One region of the Janthinobacterium sp. GW821-FHT03A03 genome, then DNA from elsewhere that is predicted to be linked to it. Evidence: predicted binding sites of a transcription regulator. Region 1 holds the regulator's gene; each other region holds the start of a gene.

Region 1 (5,092 bases):
TCGAGAACCTGTTTGACAGCGCCAGCAGCGTCATGACGGTGGTTTCCTTTATGACGTTCGTGGGCATCCTGTGGTGGACTTTCAGCCGCAGCAATGGCGACTTCGACGCGGCGGCACGCCTGCCGTTCGCCGACGAGGCGCTCGACTATCCGGCCGAGGCCGAGATGAACCTGGCGAAGGAGCGCAACCATGGCTGACTTTACCAATGGCTTCTGGAATATCTATGTCATCGTGCTGTCCCTGCTGGGCATCATCGGCTGCGGCGTGCTGCTGTACTCGCAGTCGAAAGTGAAAGTGGCCGCCGGCGCCCCCGCCGACGGCACCACGGGCCACGTCTGGGACGAGGACTTGAAGGAACTCAATACGCCGATGCCGCGCTGGTGGATGTGGTTGTTCTACATCACCATCGTCTTCGCGCTGGCCTACCTGTTCCTGTACCCGGGCCTGGGCAACTATGCGGGCAGTCTGGGCTGGAAATCCACGGGCCAGTACGAGGAAGAGCTGAAGAAGGCGGAAGCCGACTACGGTCCCCTGTTCAACAAGTACCTGAGCCAGGACCTGAAGACGGTGGCCGCCGATCCGCAGGCGCAAGCCATCGGCCAGCGTCTGTTCCTGACCTACTGCGCGCAATGCCACGGTTCGGATGCGCGCGGCAACAAGGGCTTCCCCAACCTGACGGACAAGGACTGGCTGTATGGCGGTGATCCTGCCACCATCAAGACCACCATCCTGCACGGCCGCAATGGCCAGATGCCGCCGATGGGCGCCGCGCTCGGTTCCGAGAAGGATATCGAGAACGTGGCCCACTACGTGCTGAGCCTGTCCGGCTCCACCTCGGACCCCGTCAAATCCGTGCTGGGCAAGGGCAAGTTCGGCGCCTGCATGGCCTGTCACGGCGCCGATGCGAAGGGCAACCCGATGCTGGGCGCGCCTAACCTGACGGACAAGGTCTGGCTGTACGGCGGCAGCGCCGATACCATCATGGAAACCATCCGCAAGGGGCGCAACAACACCATGCCGGCATTCAGCGATTTCCTTGGGGAATCAAAAGTGCACGTGCTGTCAGCCTATGTCTGGAGCTTGTCGAATCCCCAGACGCCCGTGAAATGATGTAATGGAACCTCAAGTCATCAAGATGTATGCGGCCCGCGAGCAAATCTACCCTCGCGAGGCCAAAGGACGCTACGCTACCTGGCGATGGGTGTGCGTGTGGCTTACCCAGCTCGCGTTCTACGGCTTGCCGTGGTTGACCTGGAATGGCAGGCAAGCCCTGCTGTTCGATTTGACCACGCGCAAGTTCTACATTTTCGGCGTCGTGCTGTGGCCCCAGGATTTCATCTATCTGGCGGCCCTGCTGATCATCTGTGCCTATCTGCTGTTCCTCGTCACGGCCATTGCGGGGCGGGTGTGGTGCGGGTTTTCCTGCCCGCAAACGGTGTACACGGAAATCTTCCTGTGGGTCGAACGCCGCATCGAAGGCACGCGCAGCGCGCGCATGGCCCTCGACAAGCAGGGCCCGTCGCTGCGCAAGACGGCCAAGAAGACGGCCAAGCACCTGGTGTGGGGCGCCATCGCCCTGTGGACGGGCTTTACCTTTGTCGGCTACTTCACGCCGATCAAGGAACTCGCGCATTCCGTGCAGACCCTCAACTTTGGTCCCTGGGAATGGTTCTGGGTCTTGTTCTACAGCCTGGCAACCTACGGCAACGCGGGCTGGCTGCGCGAGCAGGTGTGCAAATACATGTGCCCCTACGCGCGTTTCCAGAGCGCCATGTTCGACCAGGACACGCTGATCATCACCTACGATGCCAAGCGGGGCGAACCACGCGGCGCGCTGAGCAAGAAGGCCGGCAACAACGACAAGCTGGGCGACTGCATCGATTGCACCCTGTGCGTGCAGGTGTGTCCGACCGGTATCGATATCCGCAACGGCCTGCAGTATGAGTGCATCGGCTGCGCCGCCTGCGTCGATGCCTGCAACAGCGTGATGGACAAGGTCGACCGGCCGCGGGGACTGGTACGCTACAGTACCGACCATGCGATGGAAAACAACTTCGATTCGAAGCAGATACGCCAGCGCGCCATGCGCCCGCGCGTGCTGATCTACACCTCCATCCTGGCCCTGATCATCATCGCCGTGTGTACGTCGCTGGCCCTGCGCACGCCCCTGAAAATGGACGTGATCCGCGACCGCGGTTCGATGGGACGCGAAGTGGAAGACGGCATGATCGAAAACGTCTACCGCCTGCAGATCATGAACACCTCGGAGCAAAGCCAGCATTTCAAGATCAGCGCATCGGGCTTGCCGGGCCTGACCTTGCTGACGCGCGAAGAAGTGACCTTGCAGCCGACGGAAACGCTGGGCTGGCCGATCCGCCTGCGCGTGCCGCACGGCGTGGGCGAAAAGGGCTCGAACAAGATTGCAATCGAATTGCAATCGCTGGACGACCCGTCGCTGCATGTGCGTGAAAGCGCGGTCTTCATCGTGCCGCGGTAACGGTGATGCGGGGTCGGGCCCTCCGGGTCCGCCCCCGGTATTTTCGCCGCAGGAGTATCATCAATCATGCGTTGGGTTGATTTTATGCTCAACCCGGAAGCAAAAGCCGGGGGCAGGCCCACAGGGTCTGGCCCCAAGGAGAACACAATGTCCGACAGTCTGAAACTGCAAGCCCCCGTTGCCCCGTGGTACAAGCACCGCTGGCCATGGCTGCTGATGATCGGTCCCGGCCTGTCCGTGGTCGTCGGCAGCTTCATGGGCTATATTGCGTTTACGCAACCCGATGCGCTGGTGGTGGGCGATTATTACAAGCAGGGCAAGGCCATCAACCAGGATTTGAAGCGCGACACGATCGCCAGCGACCTGGCGATGGATACGACCCTGGCGTATGACGTCGCTGCAGCGCGCCTGAGCGGCTCCGTGCACAGCTTCGGCAAGGCGTACCAGAAGCCTTTGCTGCTGCACCTGGCGCATGCGACCCTGCCGGAAAAGGATATCAAGCTGCTGGTGCAGCCCGATGCGGCCGGCAATTTCTCGGTGGCGCTGCCGATGCTCGAACGCAGCCGCTGGCAGGTGCTGGTGGAAAACGACAAGCGCGAATGGCGCCTGTCCGGCATCTGGACCTGGCCGCTGCAGCGCAGCATCGCGCTGCACGCCGATGAGGAACTATAACGTACAGTGGCGGGAAAACCGTAGCGAGCGGCAGTGATTTGTGGCTGAGAAGCACAGCTGTGCTATAGCACAGCGAGCATCGCAGGCCGCAAAGCGCGACGCGCAGTCGGTTTTGACGGTGCGGTTATTTGCAGACGTCCGTACCGGCCGTAATGGCCTTCAATTTCGCTGGCTGCAGGATTTCAATCTCGCGGTTCGACACGCGCAGCCAGCCTTCCTTCTTGAATTTCGACAATAAACGGCTGACGCTTTCGATGGTCAGTCCCAGGTAGTTGCCGATTTCCTCGCGCGACATGCGCAGCTGGAATTTGCTGCTCGAATAGCCGCGCGCTTCATAGCGCGACGCCAGGTTGACGATGAAGGCGGCAAAGCGCTGCGTCGCCTGCATGTTACCTAAAAGCAACATAACGCTTTGCTCGCGCGTGATTTCCTGGCTCATCATGCGGTGGAAATGGCGCAGCAGGGTCGGCATATTGCCCAGCAATTGTTCCAGGCTGGAAAACGGGATTTCACATACTTCGCTGTCTTCCAGCGCCACCGCATTACAGTGGTGGCGGTCGGCGCTGATGGCGTCCATGCCCAGCAGTTCGCCCGCCATCTGGAAACCCGTCACCTGCTCTTCGCCGCCCGGATTGATCTGGTAGGTCTTGAAGTGGCCCAGGCGGATCGCGTACAGGTTCTGGAACGAGTCGCCGATGCGGAACAGCGAGGCGCCGCGCGCGATCTTGCGGCGGCGGCCGATGATCTGGTCCAGCCTGTCCATGTCGCCCACGTCGAGGCCCATCGGCAGGCACAATTGATGCATGCTGCAGGTCGAGCATCGCGCACGCAACGCTTCCACGTTCACGGTGGGCAAGGTTGGAGAGAGTAGCGCTTCAGTCATGTCGGTACCTTTTAGAAAATGCAATAACAAGTTTACTGCATACACGGTTGCCGTGTGCCAATTTCACCGTAATTTCGCTGAATAAACGACGTTCGGACTTTAATTATATGGCAACATCGTCAAAAGCCCGTGCGGGGCGGGCCATTTGCGCGGCGCCGCTTGCCAAGTTGATGTATTGATAGGAAAATTCCTAACGGCATTATCTGCCGCCTGTAGCGCCCGGTACCGAAAAAGGAAATCATGAAGCCTCTCGGCATCAAAGCAAAAGTCGCGCTGGCAACCAGCCTGACCTCGATCGCCATGATCGCGCTGGTCACCATGATCCAGGTGCAGCACATGCGCGACGACTTCACCCGAGTTCTGCTGAGCCAGCAGTCATCGCTGATCACCCGCACCGCCGCCGAGCTCGATGACAAGCTGGCCATGCTGCTGCAAATCGTCACCCTGACGGCCAGGCAGCAGCCGCCGGAACTGATCGCGCAGCCCGCCCAGTTGCGCCAGTACTATTCGCGCCGCTCGATGCTGGTGCTGTTCGACGACGTGCTGGTGCTCAACGCGCACGGCGCCGTCGTGGCCGACATGCCGGAAGTGGCGGGGCGCGCCGGCATCAACGTGGCCGAGCGCGAGTACTTCCAGACCGTGCTGCGCACGCGCCAGCCCATGATCACCGAACCGATGCTGGGCAAGTCCAGCGGCATGCCCATCGTGCAGATGGTGGCGCCCGTGCTGGCCGCCGACGGCCAGGTGGCCGGCGTGGTGATCGGCGTATTGCGCCTGTACAAGGATAACCTGCTGGGGCGTTTGCGCACGGAAAAGATCGGCAAGAGCGGCTATTACTTCATCCTCACGCGCGGCGCCGTGCCGCGCTACGTGCTGCACCCCGACACCAGCCGCTTGCTGCAGCCGCGCAAGCCGAACGCCAACCTGACCACCACGCAGCTGCTGAAGGACGACGGCGAAGGCAGCATGGTCAGCACCAACAGCCGCGGCATCACGGCCGTCAACAGCTTCAAGCGCCTGAAATCCGTGAACTGGCTGCT
Region 2 (5,092 bases), on a different contig from region 1:
GGGCGCGGCGCAGTAGCGGAACCAGTTTTCGCCGATGTGGGCCGCATACATGCCGTCGCTGTCGGCGTCGGAAAAATACGGGATCACGCGCATTTCCAGCAGGGCCAGCAGCAGGGAATCGGGCGCGTCGCTGTCGCGCGCCATTTCGTACTGCGTGTGCAGGCTGCGCTCCGTCTCGATGATCATCAGGCGGGCCTGGCCGTCGCGCGTGAAAAACAGGATGCCGCAGGGATTCGGGAAAATATAGAATTCGACGAAGCCGTGGCGCCGGCACAGCTCGTGCACGACGGCGGCCAGGGCCTCGTCTTGCAGGAAACTATAGTCGTGCAGCAACAGCAAGTCGCGCACGGTGTCCGATTGCTGCAGGAAGAATTCGCGCTGCAGGGCATGGACTTCCTGTTCCAGGATGTCGAGCGCATCGTCGTCGCTCTTCTTGATGTAGCGGTCGATCAAGCCCCGGTTGAAGGCCGTCACGGCCACTTTTTCATCGGCCGCGCCCGTGAACAAGATCTTTTTGCATGGCAAGTCGCGCACGGCCTGGCAAAATTCCAGGCCGTTCATCTGCGGCATCGAATAATCGACCACCAGCACGGAGGGCACGGCAAAGCGCTGCGCCTGGCCGCTGATGCGCCAGATGCGTTCGAGGTCGAGCGCCACGTTGCACTGGTCGGGCGGCAGGTTCTGCGTGTCGAAATTGACGTGCAGCGGCGTCTCGCCCAGCTGCGTGCTGTGGCGCAGCCAGTGCAGGGCGCTGCTGGTGTCGTGGAAAGTCTTGCGCGCCAGGCCAGGATCGAGCTGGAACGCCAGGCTTTTCAGGAAGGAATCACTGTCGTCGATCAATACGGTCAGCGTCGGATGGGTGTGGACGGGCAGTTGCATGCGTCACCTCGCGCGGTGGATGGATGGAAAACGGCTGGACCTGGGCGTGGACACGGGGTGCGGAAACTCCAGCACGAAGATGGCATAGGCGTTTTCGCGCGCCACGCAGCGGATGCGCGCATGCCAGGCTTGCATGATCTGCAGGCACAGGGCCAGGCCGATGCCGCTGCCGTTGTGCGCCGGATAGGAGTAGAAGCGGTCGAAGATCAGCGGCAGGCGGCTGGCTGCGATGCCGCAGCCCGTGTCGATGAACAGCAGGCGCGGCACGGGCCGCGCGCCGTCGACGATGATGCGCACGCGGCCCTTGCCGGCCCGCTGGATGCCTTTCAGGGCATTGCGCAGCAAATTCAGCAAAATCGCCGCGCACAGCTCGGACTGTCCGTCAAAGGTGAAGTCGGCCCGCACATCGACCTTGACCAGGTCGCGCTGCGCCGCGCTGGTGAACGGATAGCGGCGCAGCATGGTGGCGACGCTGTCCTGCATGGCCACCGTTTCGTTCGCTTCCAGCTTGCGGTTGACGGTGCTGGCGCTGAGCAGGAACAGATCGATCATGTGGTGCATATGGCGCACTTCGAACTGGATACGCGCCAGTGCGTCCTGGCTGGCCGCGTCCGCTTGCAGGGCGGCGGCGCTGCGCTGCAGGCCGCGCACATTCGCCTCGACGCTGACGAGCGGCGTGCGCAATTCGTGCGCCACGCTGCCCAGGCCGGCCGCCAGGCCCGCCAGCTTTTCCTGCGCGCCCACGTGGCGCCCCACCTTGACGACGGACAGGACGGCAATCGTGAACCAGTGCACGGGCAGCTGCTGCAAGACTTCGCGGCTGAGCATGACTGCCGGATCGCCGCGCACGGCAAAGGCCAGGCAGGCCAGCAAGGTGCCGCTCAGGTAGGCCAGCATGGCGATGCGGGCGTCGAAATGAAACAGCACGATCAGGGCCACCAGCAGCGAATGCACCCACAGGACCGAGGCGTGGTTCATCAGGAACATATACGTGAAGAAGAAGGGCAGCTCGAACGTCAGCCCCAGGAACAGATAGACGCTGAACCAGGTATTGCTGAAGCGCCCCGGCCACAGGGCGGGCAGGAACAGCAGCGCCGCCACGCCGCGCAGCAGCGGCGACTCGTACTCCTGCGGGAAGACATGCTGCCACAGCCAGTAATACAGGGGCATGCCGAGGGCGCCGATGACGGCCAGGGTGCGCACCTGGGTGCGGCGTACCGGCGCGTGTTCGATGGTGTCGTGGAAATGCAGGAAAGGCTGGAGCAGCTTGCCTTGCCAGCGTTTTCCGGAGGCGGACCGCAGGTGCATCATGGTAGGGGAACACATTCGTTGAGGCGTATCAATGCAACATGATCGGCGTGTTCCCGCAATAAAAGAGGCATATCGTCATAACTGTTGAGATGGATCAATCTCTTGCCGGATGGCTCGCGCATGTTGGACGCGGTAGTTCCCACCGCAACCAATCAGGAGCCCTCATGCCAAACGCCCTTTTTCCCCTGCCATCCCCCGTCATTCCCGCCGAACGGCAGCTGCCCGCCTTCGTGCGCGCGCGCATGGATGACCATTATGTCGAGCGCATCGAAAAGCTGCTTGGCGGAGAGCACTTGCACGAATGGCAAGCCATGCCGGCCGGCGCAGTCGTGCTGTCGGGTAACGATTACCTGAATATCGCTGGCGAGGCGGCGCTGCTGGCGGCCCAGGCGCGCGTCCTGCAGGGCGGCGGCGCCATGCTGATGTCGTCCGTGTTCCTGCAGGAAGGCAGCCGCCAGCACCGCCTCGAACATAAACTCGCGGCGTTTCTCGGCAGCGAAGCGTGCGTGCTGGCCCAGTCGGGCTGGGCCGCCAACGTGGGCTTGCTGCAAAGCCTGGCCGGGCCCGGCGTGCCCGTCTACCTGGACATGCAGGCGCACGCTTCGCTGTGGGAGGGGGTGCAGTCGGCGCAAGCCATGCCCGTGGCCTTCCTGCATAACGATGGCGCGCACCTGCAGCGCCAGCTCGACAAGCATGGCCCCGGCATCATCGTCGTCGACGCGCTATACAGCACGAATGGCAGCGTGGCGCCGCTGTCGGACATGGTGGCGATCGCCGAGCGCAGCGGCAGCATGCTGATCGTCGACGAATCGCATTCGCTGGGCACGCACGGGCCGCAGGGCGCGGGGCTGGTGGCGGAGCTGGGCCTGGCCGACAGGGTGCATTTCCGCACGGCCTCGCTGGCCAAGGCCTTCGCGGGCCGGGCCGGGCTGATCACCTGTTCGGCCCGCTTCAAGGGCTACTTCCTGTCCGCCTCGCGGCCCGCCATCTTCAGTTCCTGCCTGCTCGAACACGAGCTGGCCTGGTTCGACGCGGCGCTCGACTTCATCCGCGCCGCCGACGCCCGCCGCGCCGCCCTGCGCCGCCACAGCGTGCGGCTGCGCCAGGGGCTGACCGATCTCGGCTACAACGTCAGCGACGGCACCGAGCAGATCATCGCGCTGGAGGCGGGCAGCGAACCCGATACCTTGACACTGCGCAAGGCGCTGGAACGGCACGGCATCTACGGCGCCGTCTTCTGCGCGCCGGCCACGCCGAAGAACCGTTCGCTGGTGCGCCTGACCCTGAATGCGGGCTTGCGCGAGGATGAGTGCGTCCGCGTGCTGGCCGCCTGCGCCGCCATCCGCGACGAGACGGGCATGGCGCGCTGGCCATCGACGCGGCGCCTGCGCAAGCTGGCGCTGGTGTAAGTGGCGTGTGTCAGCCGTGGGCGGGCTGGCTGCCGGCGATGCCGGCCAGCAGCAGGGACAGGGGCGCCAGCTGTTGCGCGCTGGCGCTGCCCAGCAATTCCTGGCCCAGCGCCTGCGCCGTCGCATCGGCATTGATCAGCAGCGCCTGTCCTGCCCCGGTGATGACGGCGTAGCCGACGCGGGCATCGCGCGCATCGGCCTGGCGCGCCACCAGGCCGATTTTTTCCAGCGGCATCAGCGAGCGCGTGATGCCGGACGCCGTCAGCGCCAGGCGTTCGGCCAGGTCGATGCGGCGCAGGCGGCCGCCGGGCGCCCGCTGCAAGTGGTACAGCAATTGATAGTCGGCAAAGCTCAGGCCATGCAGATTGCCCAGGATGCTGTCGAAGCGGCGCACGATGAGCGCCTGGGCGCGCGCCAGGCGCAGGCAGAAATCCAGCGCGCTGGCGCCGTCCGGCGGCGGGGAAGTATTATCGGTCATGGTTTTCTTTATGTTGGCTGCGCAGTGCGTGAGTGCGCAAGTGTAAAGCATGGCGGCTCAATACAGGGCCAGCCCCCGCTCCTGCAGTTGTTCCAGGTGCAACGCCAGCAGGGCGGCCAGCTCGGCATCCGCATCGAAGGCGGGATCGTCGGGCACCGTGACGGCGTCGAGCAGCTCGCAGCGGAAGGCCGCTTCGCCGTCGCGCCGCCAGTCCGCCTGCAGGCGGGCGTTGCGGTGCGTCCCCAGCGTGAGTTCGAAGCGGTGGCGGTTCAGCGCGCCAGGGGCGTTGCGGCTGCGTTCGAGCAGGGTGCGCCCGCTGGGCAGGTGGCACAGCGCGATGATGCCCAGCGCGGGCGCCTGTTGCCGGTAAGCCGCTTTCAGGGCCGCTTGTCGTGTTTTATCCATGGTAGAACTTTCTCAATGTGACGATACGGAAGGGCTGCCCGCGATGCGGGGAATGTCGGTCAGCAGGGCGGCGGCCACGGCGGCGGCCAGCAGCAGGGCGCCGCCGCCGCAAAACAGTTCGCCCACGCTCAGGTGGCGCAGCAGCGCGCCCGTGGCCGCGGCCGACAGGGGCGCCAGGCCCAGGAAGATACCCATGAACAAGGCCATCGCGCGGCCCAGCATGGCGGGCGCTACGCGCCGCTGTATCCACGTAAAGATGACGACCTGCAAGTAACCGGACAGCAGGCCCGTGACGGCCAGCAGGGCCGCGCCGTGCCAGGCCGTGCTGATTTGTCCCAGCGCCATTAGCAGGCAAGCCACGACAGCGTCGGCGGCCAGCAGGACGGCGCCGAAATGGCGGCGCAGCCAGGCGCCGCCCAGGCTGGAGGCCAGCATGCCGGCCAGGGTGCCCGCGCCATGCGCGCCCATCAGCAAACCGAGCGCCGGGGCGCCATGCAGGCGCTCGCTGGCCAGCACGGGCAAGGCCACTTGCAGCGGACCCATGACGAAGAAGGCCACCACCGCCCAGTACGCATAGCAGCTGCGCAAGGGACGGTCGCGCCACACCATG
Region 3 (5,092 bases), on a different contig from region 1:
GCCATGGTTCGGGCAGCAGTTCGACGGGCAGTTGCGGGTCGTGCAACTGCACGCGGCGGTAGGCGTGCGTCAGCAGCGAACGGATGACGAACGCTTGTTCCGCGTCAAATACGGGTTCCTGTTGGAGCAAGGTCAGCAGGGGCTGGAAGCTGGCGATGAATTTTGCATAGCCGGCCATCACTTCCGACAAGTCCCAGCAGTCGCCCACCATGTCGCGCAGGGGACGCGTGCTGACACCGGGCAACTCTGTTGTGTGGCAGACATACAGCTTGCCCTGCACCTCGTTGCGCACGAGGATATCTTCCAGCGCCTCCGTATTGCTGGCCGGATGGCCAAAGATGCCGGGCGAGATCAAGCCATAGCCGGCCCACAATAATTCCTTGCGCAGTGCGCCCCGTTCGGCCGCGCCGATGCTGCCGGCCGGACCGATCACCAGGGTCCAGCTGCCGTCCCAGTGCACCACCAGCGGCGCATAGATGCGGCGGTAGGCGCGTTCGAAGCGGGCCAGCGCCTCCGGGCGTATTGCATAGGCGCTGCGGCGGCCGTCGCGTTGCGAGCTGAGCCAGCCTTCCTGTGCCAGGCGGAACACGCTGGTGCGCAATAGCCGGTCATTGACGCCGAACGGCGCCAGCAGTTCGATCAGGCTGCCCAGCCAGATGGCGCCGCCGCGCGGCACGATGGCGTCGCCAAAGATGGTCATCACCAGGGACTTCGAGCGCGGTGGGTCGCTTTCCAGGAAATCGGCTATCCATGCCGTGCAGCGGGTGTTCTTCATGTGGTTCCGGTCTGGCCGTGTTGCGGTCGATTCAATAAAAGCAGCAGTTTACTTGGCTGCGCGGGTAGCGCGGCAATAATTTGCCGGGACGCTGGTGGCGTCCCCTGGGTGTTTTCTCATAAGCAATATCATACGCACAAAAAAGCTGCACAAGATACGAATTTTTAAAATGACTCACATCAAGTGTATGCAAATCGTTTTTTGTATCGTATTATCTGTTCATCGCACCGCGTTGCTGCGCAAAATCAAAGACATGGGAGACACATCATGTACGCACAAATGGTTGAAACCGGCCTCAAGAACGTCCGTTCCATCGACGAGATGGGATCGGAAGAGCGCGCTTTCCAGGCGCGCATCGACGAAGGCATCAAGATCGAGGCCAAGGACTGGATGCCGGACGCCTACCGCAAGACCCTGATCCGTCAGATTTCGCAGCACGCGCACTCGGAAATCGTCGGCCAATTGCCTGAAGGTAACTGGGTCACGCGCGCGCCGACCCTGAAACGCAAATCGATCCTGCTGGCGAAGATCCAGGACGAGGCGGGCCACGGCCTCTACCTGTACAGCGCCGCGGAAACCCTGGGCGTGTCGCGCGACGACTTGCTGGCCGCGTTGCACTCGGGCAAAGCCAAGTATTCCAGCATCTTTAACTATCCCACCCTGTCGTGGGCCGACATGGGCGCCATCGGCTGGCTGGTCGACGGCTCGGCCATCATCAACCAGATTCCCCTGTGCCGCTGCTCGTATGGTCCGTATGCGCGCGCCATGATCCGCGTCTGCAAGGAAGAATCGTTCCATGCGCGCCAGGGGTACGACATCATGATGTCGCTGTGCAAGGGCACGCCAGCACAGAAAGCCATGGCGCAGGATGCGCTGAACCGCTGGTGGTGGCCGTCCTTGATGATGTTCGGCCCGTCGGACGCCGCCTCCGTCAACAGCGCCCAGTCGGCGCAATGGCGCATCAAGCTGTTCTCGAACGATGAATTGCGCCAGCGCATGGTCGACCAGACCGTGCCGCAAATCGAATACCTGGGCCTGACCGTGCCCGATCCCGACCTGAAGTTCAATGCGGAAACGGGCCACTATGAATTCGGCGAAATCGACTGGTCCGAGTTCAACAATGTCCTGAAGGGCAATGGCCCGTGCAACCGCGAACGCCTGCAAACGCGCGTGAAAGCGTACGAGGATGGTGAGTGGTTCCGCGATGCACTGGTTGCCTACGCCGACAAGCAAGCCGCTAACAAAGCGGTAGCCTGAATATAAATACGACTAGAGGGGATAGCAACATGAGCAAAGAATGGCCATTGTGGGAAGTTTTCATCCGCAGCCAGCACGGCCTGGCGCACAAGCATGTGGGCAGCCTGCACGCCTCCGACGCCGCCATGGCGGTCAACCATGCGCGCGACGTCTACACGCGCCGCAATGAAGGCGTGAGCATCTGGGTGGTGCGCGCGGCCGACATCGTCGCCAGCAGCCCCGGCGACAAGGGCGCCCTGTTCGAACCGTCGAACAGCAAGGTGTACCGCCACCCCACCTTCTTCCCGATGCCGGAAGAAGTCAAGAACCTGTGATGGGAGCGCCTGCAATGGATGACAAGGTTAACTACTTGCTGCGCCTGGGCGACAACGCCCTGATCCTCAGCCAGCAGCTGTCGCAGCTGTGCGGCAAGGGGCCCGCGCTGGAAGAGGACATGGCGCTGAGCAACGTGTCGCTGGACTTGCTGGGCCAGACGCGCTTGTGGTTCAGCTATGCGGCCGAACTGGAAAACGCGGGCCGCGACGAGGACGACATCGCCTTCTTGCGCGACGCCCACGACTTCAAGAATTGCCTGCTGGTCGAGCAGCCGAACGGCAATTACGCCGACACCATGATGCGCCAGTTCTTCTTCGACAGCTGGCACTACTTCCAGCTGCTGGAACTGACGAAATCGACGGATGCGCGCATCGTCGAAGTGGCGCAAAAGTCGATCAAGGAAGTGACGTATCACCTGCGCCGCAGCGGCGACCTCATCGTGCGCCTCGGCGACGGCACGGCGGACAGCCACGCGAAAACGCAGGCGGCCGCAGACAAGCTGTGGATGTACACGGGCGAGATGTTCAGGTACGACGCCGTCGACCAGGCCATGGTCGCCGCCGGCATCGCGCCGCCATCGGACGTGCTGCGCCGGGCCTTCCTCGAACACGTGGCCGAGATCTTCGCCGAAGCGACGCTTGTCATGCCGGCGCCCGACGCGTGGATGCAAAAGGGCGGCAAGCAGGGCACGCACACGGAGCACCTGGGTTTTATTCTGGCCGAGATGCAGTTCCTGCAGCGCGCCTATCCCGGGGCGGAGTGGTAATGAACCCGCCCGTGGCAGCGCTGGACGCGGCCCAGGTATGGGCCTGGCTGGGCGACGTGCCCGACCCGGAAATCCCCGTCATTTCGGTGGTGGACCTGGGCATCGTGCGCGCCGTCGAAGTCACGGATGTCGATGCGTGCATCGTGACGATCACGCCCACGTATTCGGGCTGTCCGGCCATGCAGGTGATCGCCGACGCCGTCACCGATGCCTTGCGCAGCCATGGCGTGGCCAGGGTGACCCTGGTGAACCAGCTGGCGCCCGCCTGGACCACGGACTGGATGAGCGAGGCGGGCAAGGCCAAGCTGCAAGGCTATGGCATCGCCCCGCCGCAGCAGCAGGTGATCGACATCAGCGGCTTGCGTGGTGGAGTCAAGCGCCAGGCCATGCCGAAACTGGACGTCATTTGCCCGAACTGCGGCTCGACGCATACGCAGCTGACCAGCCAGTTCGGCTCCACGCCGTGCAAGGCCCTGTACAAATGCCTGGCTTGCCGCGAACCGTTTGACTACTTCAAGTGCCACTAAAAAAATCAGGCACACGTTCCGAAGAAACTGGAGATGAAGCATGAGTAAATTTTATCCGCTGTGCGTAGCGAGCGTGCGTAACGAAACGCGCGACACCATCGCCGTCACGTTCGACGTGCCGGAAGAATTGCAGCAGCAGTTCCGCTTCCAGCAGGGCCAGCACCTGACCCTGCGCGCCCATATCAATGCGGAAGACGTGCGCCGTTCGTATTCCATCTGTTCGGCAGTGCAGGACGGCACCCTGCGTGTGGCCATCAAGCGCACGCCAGGCGGCGCCTTTTCCACCTGGGCCAACGACACCCTGAAAGCCGGCGCCACCATCGAGGTGATGCCGCCCATGGGCCACTTCAACGTGCCGCTCGACTGCCTCAACCGCAAGCACTACCTGGCCTTTGCGGCCGGCAGCGGCATCACGCCCATACTCTCCATCATCAAGACGACCCTGCTGACGGAACCGCTGAGCCGTTTTACCCTGTTCTACGGCAACCGCGCCTCGTCGTCCGTCATCTTCAAGGAAGAATTGACGGATTTGAAGGATGTGTACCTGGAGCGCCTGAACCTCGTCTACGTGATGAGCCGCGAGCAGCAGGACATCGAACTGTTCAACGGCCGCATCACGCAGGAAAAATGCGAGCAGTTCCTGCAGCACTGGATCAAAGTCGAAGACTACGACAACGCCTTCATCTGCGGCCCGGAAGACATGATGCTGGGCGTGTCCGCCGCCCTGCAGGCGGCCGGCATGCCGAAGCAGAATATCAAGATCGAACTGTTCGCCGCCAGCATCCCGAAAAACGCCCACAAGCCGCGCGCCCAGCTGGCCGCGGATGCCGTGAAGGAAACGGAAGTGACCGTCGTCATGGATGGCAACCACACTACCTTCACGATGGACAAGGACAAGGAATCCATCCTTGACGCCGGCCTGCGCGCCGGGCTGGACATGCGCTACTCGTGCAAGGGCGGCGTATGCTCGACCTGCCGCTGCAAGATCCTCGACGGCAAGGTCGAGATGGACGTCAACTACGCGCTGGAAGACTATGAAGTGGCGCGCGGTTTCGTCCTCAGCTGCCAGAGTTTTCCGCTGACCGACAAGGTCGTCGTCGACTTCGATCAGGCAGAATAAAGCCGGGGTCAGTTCCTGCGGAATCGTAATTCGCCCCATTGGGGCGAATTACCCCGTCGGGTCTAACCTCAGATTTCCGCTGCGGGCCAATAACTAAAATAGCGAGACACGCCATGACCTACCAAAACATCCTCTTCACCATCGAGCAGGGCATTGCGACGCTCACCCTGAACCGTCCCGACAAGCTCAATAGCTTTACGCAAGCCATGCACGAGGAAGTGCGCGACGCGATTGCGAAAGTCAATGCCGACAGCTCCGTGCGTGTCTTCGTGCTGACGGGCGCGGGCCGCGGCTTTTGCGCGGGCCAGGATTTGTCCGACCGCGCCGTGGAA
Region 4 (5,092 bases), on a different contig from region 1:
CACGCGCGACGGCATTTTCTTGATCGGGTAGTCGCTGCTGCCGGCCACTTCGCGCGCCTCGATGACGAGGTCGCCGCTTGCTGTGGCGCAGCAGAACAGGGAAAAGCCCGCCGCTTCCTCTTCCGGCGTCAGCGCGCGCTGCTGGTGCGCCTTGTGCTGGACGGTGCCGGAAACAACCTTGCCCTTGCAGGAGCCGCAGGCGCCATTTTTGCAGCCATAGGGCAAGCCCACGCCGGCGCGGATCGCCGCAGCCAGCACGGTTTCGTCCGCTTCGCAGCTGAATTGGTGGCCGCTGGGCTGAACAGTAACTTGAAAAGTCATACAATCCTTGAGATGAAAAATATGTTAATGCAATCTTTGCGCAAGCCGGTGGGCCTGCCGCGCCTGCTGATCCTCGGCTGCGGCGATGTCGGCATGCGGCTGCTGCCCCTGCTGCGCGCGCGTTTTCGCGTTTTTGCCGTCACCAGCCAGCCCGCCCGCTGCGCGCAACTGCGCGCGGCCGGCGCCGTGCCCATCGTGGCCAACCTCGACGACCGCGCCAGCCTGCGGCGGCTGGCCGGACTGGCGCCGTACGTGGTGCACCTGGCGCCGCCCCAGTCGTCTGGCTTGCTGGACCGGCGCACGCGCAATCTGGCCGCCATTTTACCCGAGCACGCGCGCCTGGTGTATGTGAGCACCAGCGGCGTGTATGGCGATTGCGGCGGCGCCACGGTGGCGGAAACGCGGCCCGTGGCGCCGGCCAATGCGCGGGCGAAGCGGCGCGTGGATGCCGAACAGGTCTTGCGGGGCTGGAATGCGCGCCGCCAGGGACGCCTGGCCATCCTGCGCGTGCCCGGCATTTATGCGGACGACAGGCTGCCGCTGAAGCGCTTGCGCGAGGGCACGCCGGCGCTGGCGGCCAGCGACGATGTGTACACCAATCACATCCATGCGGACGACCTGGCGCGCATCATCGAGCGGGCCCTGTGGCGGACCCGGCCGGGCCGCGTGTACCACGCCAGCGACGACAGCGAACTGAAAATGGCCGAGTATTTCGATGCCGTGGCCGACACCTTCAAGCTGCCCAGGCCGCCACGCCTGCCGCGCGCGCAGCTGCAGACGGTGGTCACGCCGATGCTGCTGTCGTTCATGTCCGAGTCGCGCCGCATGGACAATGCGCGCATCCGGCGCGAGCTGGGCGTGCGCCTGCGCTACCCGCGCGTGGCCGATGCCTTGCAGGCGATGGCAGCCGGCGGGGCCGGCATCGGGTAAAATGGCCGGTTATCTCCGCACTTTTCAGGGGCCGGCGCGCCGCGCGCCGTTCCTGCCGCACGCCATTCATTTAAGGAAGCCAGCATGACCACCCTCACTTACGAAGAATACCTGGACGAGGTCACCACCGTCCTGACGGAATTGTATGACCTCGACGACGACGCCGCCATCAAGCTGGTCGTGGCGGCGCAGGACGCCGAGTTCTTCGTGCCGCACGACGCGCACGAAGCCATGCGCACGGCGGAGAACGCCAAGAAAGACGCGGTGACCCTGTTCGAGCGCAAGCAGAACCGCCAGCAGACGCAGGAAAAGCAGCAGCAGCGCGTGCGCCAGCAAAAGAAATAATGAAATAAGCTGAAGATGCTGCGCCGCCCCGTCTGGACGCCGCGGGCGGGCCTGGGCGCAAGCCGTTGCCATTGATATAGCGCAAACGCGCCATGGCGGGCTGGCGATATGGTGAGCAATGTCGTCACGCATGTCGCCGATTTATGGCGGGCTGGGCAGTAGTGGAGTTCGCGCGACGATGTGTCCCGTCCGCAGGAGCGTGCTATGCATGTCATGAGCCATCCCAGCAAGGAGCAGGTGCGCGCCTACATGCGGCGCCGCGAACATGCGCTGCAGCCGCCGCCGCCGCCCCACGAAATCCGCCGCCAGCTGGCCTGGTGCCGCGTCAGGGCCGGCGTGGACGCCGGCATGCATGCCACAGCGGCCGGCCTGGCCGCGCAAGGCTGGCACTTGTCAGCCGATATGGCCCGCCTGGGCACCTTGATGACCATTGCCTGGCTCATGCATAGCGGCGTTTCTCATTGTAATAATTGATGACTTGCAGCAAATTTTTTCATTTTGGGTTATCCTCTAGCACATTCCAAGTGCGTCAAATCTCTTCAATTATCACAATTTTGCTTCAAGTTACGCAAAAATCAACAATAGCGTGTATTATATTGTTTGCGGCATTAAAACCGCATAAGTGATGGCGCTTTTTAGTGTGTTTACCCTGAATTATTGCAGAAGAGACATTCGGTTTCTTTTGGCACTAATACAACAAGTACGGATTTTCGACCATGTCTCTCAAACAAATTACCTCTTTGCCTACCTACAACCCGAATCGCGTCCTCGATGCGATCATCGACAAGCTGCAGCTGAAAAACGATGCAGCCCTGTCGCGCGCACTGGAAGTGGCGCCGCCTGTCATCAGCAAGATTCGTCACAACACCTTGCCGATCGGCGCCACGATCCTTATCCGCATGCATGAAATCAGCGATTTCAGCATTCGTGAACTGCGCGAGTTGATGGCTGCCTAAGAGCGCCCGACAGACGGCAAACTGAGAGGTGCCGTCTGCGCAAGTCAGGCTTGCCGCGTGCGGCAGCCAAATCTGTCTTTCTTGTTTTCTATTGCGCGTCCGGACTCAGCGCCGGGCGATCGGTATAGAAACGTCCCATTTCCAGCCCGGTCGTGGACGACTCGACGAGCGCTGCGGCCAATGTGCCGGGGGCGCTGGAAAACGCGGTCTGCGCAGCACCGGTGGCGCGGCCCGAATACGCCGTCGCTTGCACCGCCGCACTGGAAAACGCAGCCTGTACCGCCCGTCCCGAATACGCCGTCTGCTGCACGGCCCGGCCTGAATACGCGGTCGCCTGCACCGCAGCGCTGGAAAACGCCGTTTTGACGGCCCTGCCCGAATATGCCGCCTGTACGGCGCGTCCCGAATACGCCGTTTCTGCGCGGATATAATCCTCGCCGAATGTCTGCTCGTACAATTGTTTCATGCGCTCGCCCACGCGGTGGTGCGCCGCTTCGTCGTCTTCGCCGCGCAGGCCGATGTAGGGGAAGTGGTGGAGGAAGTAGCCGAACACCTGTTCGCAATCGGCCGCATATTTCAGGGTGTCGAGGATATGGTAGTGCCAGAAGGTGTCGACATCCATCAGCGGCGCCGTTTCTTCCTGCGGAAACTGCTTCATGAGGATGAGGAAGCGCCGGTACTCGAACTCCACCGCATTCGCCTTTTCCAGGCTCCATCCTTCACCTGATTCCCGGTGCATCAGCTTGACCTTGATCGCGTCCAAATTCAAATCCGCTATAGCCTTGAAACTGTCGTTCGTATCCATGAGTATCCTTGTATGTAAAGAGCAGAGTGGGGAAAAACGGCGGGAAAGAGGAAGATGCTGGCTGGTGGCGTGGACTCCTGGCAGGTGGATGGGCGCCTGGGCAGCGAGCGGCAGGCAGTAAGAGTTGTTCTACATCAATATTGCACTTAATCACAAAATACGCAAGCCCAGTCCGCTTCCGGGCCGGAGGCCCCGCTCAGGTGCTGGCCTCGTCCTGGTAGGGAAAGCGGGTGGCGTCGGCGCCCAGCGGCACGCTGACGTGCACGCTCATGCCGGCGCCGGGGCTGCTGACGATGTAGAAAGTGCCACCCAGCAATTTGATGCGCTCCTCGATGCCGACCAGGCCGAACGAGCCCAGCTTGTTGCGCCCGTCGAAGGCCGCGCCCACGCCGTTGTCGCTCACGCTCATCGAGACGGTGTCGCTGCATTTTTCCAGCTGCACCTGGACGCGGCTGGCATTGGCATGCTGGGAAATATTGCTCAGTGATTCCTGCAGGATGCGGAACAGGGCCGTCGCGCACTGGTCGCTCAGGCAGATATCGTCGTGACTTTCGCTGACCTCGCAGGCGATGCCCGTGCGCTGGCGGAACTGCGCCACCTGCCATTCGACGGCCGCATTCACGCCCAGGTCGAGCACGGTGGGGCGCAAGTCGTTGATGATCTGGCGCACGCTCTTGATGGTGGCGTCGATCTGCTCCAGGGTGGAGCGGGCGCGGGCGTTCAGGCGCGGGTGGCGGCGCTGCGTGCGCGAGGCCAGCATGTCGGCGTCGATGCGCAGCACCAGCAGGTTTTGCCCCAGGTCGTCGTGGATTTCGCGGGCGATGCGCTTGCGCTCCTCTTCCTTGATCTGGTCGGCGTGGGCCGCCAGGCGGCGCAGTTTCTGGTGCGACAGCTGCAGGCGGATCTGGCTGGCCCGCAATTCCTCCGTCATGCCGTTCGCCATCTGGATGGCGCGCCGGCGCGACGACGCCAGCGTGTGGAACAGGATGTACAGCAGCATGGAGCTGGCGAAGCCCGCCAGCAGGGCCAGCCATGGTAAAAAGGCATCGAAGCGGCTATACAGGTCGCTCTTGCGCACGCTGAACAGCGCTTGCCATACGCGGCCATTGTATTCAATCAACATTGTGCTGCTCAGGTACTTGCCCGAGTTGCCCGGCTGCCACCACGGCGCGTGCAGGCCCGCCGCCGTGCTGTCGAAGATGGGGCGCATGTCATGCGGCAGGTCCAGCGCTTGCGTGACTTGCGGGCCGATGTCGAACAGGGTCAGGCGGACATTGCGTACCGGCATGTCGGCCAGCGCGCTGCGCACCATCGTCACCAGGTCGTAACCGATGCCGACGGAGCCGATGTGGGCCGCGCGCCGCTGCGCCACGGTGTCGGTCGGCATGCCGAGCCGGTAGACGGGCATGCGCATGGCCATGCCCGTCAGCTGGGGCCGGCCATCCATGGGCACGGGCAAGCCGGAATTGCTGATGCGCCCGGAATCGCGCGACAGCGCCAGCGCCTCGGCGATCAGGGGCCGCGCGGCGATGTCGTGGCCATACCGGTCCGCGGCGCTGGCGATGGGCTCGATGTACACCAGCACGGAGTAGTGCTCGCGGGGCGGCGAGGGGTGGATGGCAAAGGCGGGATAGCCGTCGCGCCCGGGCGGATAGTCGCGCCGCATGGCCGCTTCGAAGGCGGGGCGCTGGGCTTCATCCAGTTCCTGGCTGTAATTGAGATTCATCACGCCCGG

What was found. Region 1 encodes FNR, which switches genes on or off when oxygen is low (the NO sensors DNR and NnrR bind a similar motif). Its sites were predicted from a motif close to TTGATNNNNATCAA; they were not measured.
Region 2: the regulator FNR is predicted to act here: its motif matches at 2,275-2,288, upstream of cqsA (alpha-hydroxyketone-type quorum-sensing autoinducer synthase).
Region 3: the regulator FNR is predicted to act here: its motif matches at 945-958, upstream of paaA (1,2-phenylacetyl-CoA epoxidase subunit PaaA).
Region 4: the regulator FNR is predicted to act here: its motif matches at 3,482-3,495, upstream of AC07VI_RS09755 (glycine-rich domain-containing protein).

Annotation. Positions count from the first base shown of each region.
Region 1 is NZ_JBWKUZ010000014.1:65,443-70,534, reverse strand. It holds gene AC07VI_RS21375 (cbb3-type cytochrome oxidase subunit 3) at 1-197, shown strand, start outside; gene ccoP (cytochrome-c oxidase, cbb3-type subunit III) at 190-1,110, shown strand; gene ccoG (cytochrome c oxidase accessory protein CcoG) at 1,115-2,497, shown strand; gene AC07VI_RS21360 (FixH family protein) at 2,645-3,169, shown strand; gene fnr (fumarate/nitrate reduction transcriptional regulator Fnr) at 3,294-4,052, opposite strand; gene AC07VI_RS21350 (response regulator) at 4,293-5,092, shown strand, end outside.
Region 2 is NZ_JBWKUZ010000001.1:419,428-424,519, reverse strand. It holds gene AC07VI_RS01930 (response regulator) at 1-879, opposite strand, end outside; gene AC07VI_RS01925 (sensor histidine kinase) at 883-2,190, opposite strand; gene cqsA (alpha-hydroxyketone-type quorum-sensing autoinducer synthase) at 2,355-3,599, shown strand; gene AC07VI_RS01915 (MarR family winged helix-turn-helix transcriptional regulator) at 3,610-4,077, opposite strand; gene AC07VI_RS01910 (GIY-YIG nuclease family protein) at 4,135-4,482, opposite strand; gene AC07VI_RS01905 (MFS transporter) at 4,495-5,092, opposite strand, start outside.
Region 3 is NZ_JBWKUZ010000001.1:976,522-981,613, reverse strand. It holds gene paaX (phenylacetic acid degradation operon negative regulatory protein PaaX) at 1-775, opposite strand, end outside; gene paaA (1,2-phenylacetyl-CoA epoxidase subunit PaaA) at 1,043-2,032, shown strand; gene paaB (1,2-phenylacetyl-CoA epoxidase subunit PaaB) at 2,062-2,346, shown strand; gene paaC (1,2-phenylacetyl-CoA epoxidase subunit PaaC) at 2,361-3,113, shown strand; gene paaD (1,2-phenylacetyl-CoA epoxidase subunit PaaD) at 3,113-3,640, shown strand; gene paaE (1,2-phenylacetyl-CoA epoxidase subunit PaaE) at 3,681-4,760, shown strand; gene paaG (2-(1,2-epoxy-1,2-dihydrophenyl)acetyl-CoA isomerase PaaG) at 4,874-5,092, shown strand, end outside.
Region 4 is NZ_JBWKUZ010000003.1:29,503-34,594, reverse strand. It holds gene AC07VI_RS09780 (CDP-6-deoxy-delta-3,4-glucoseen reductase) at 1-321, opposite strand, end outside; gene AC07VI_RS09775 (SDR family oxidoreductase) at 334-1,251, shown strand; gene AC07VI_RS09770 (hypothetical protein) at 1,336-1,596, shown strand; gene AC07VI_RS09765 (hypothetical protein) at 1,801-2,070, shown strand; gene AC07VI_RS09760 (hypothetical protein) at 2,313-2,552, shown strand; gene AC07VI_RS09755 (glycine-rich domain-containing protein) at 2,641-3,357, opposite strand; gene AC07VI_RS09750 (CHASE domain-containing protein) at 3,554-5,092, opposite strand, start outside.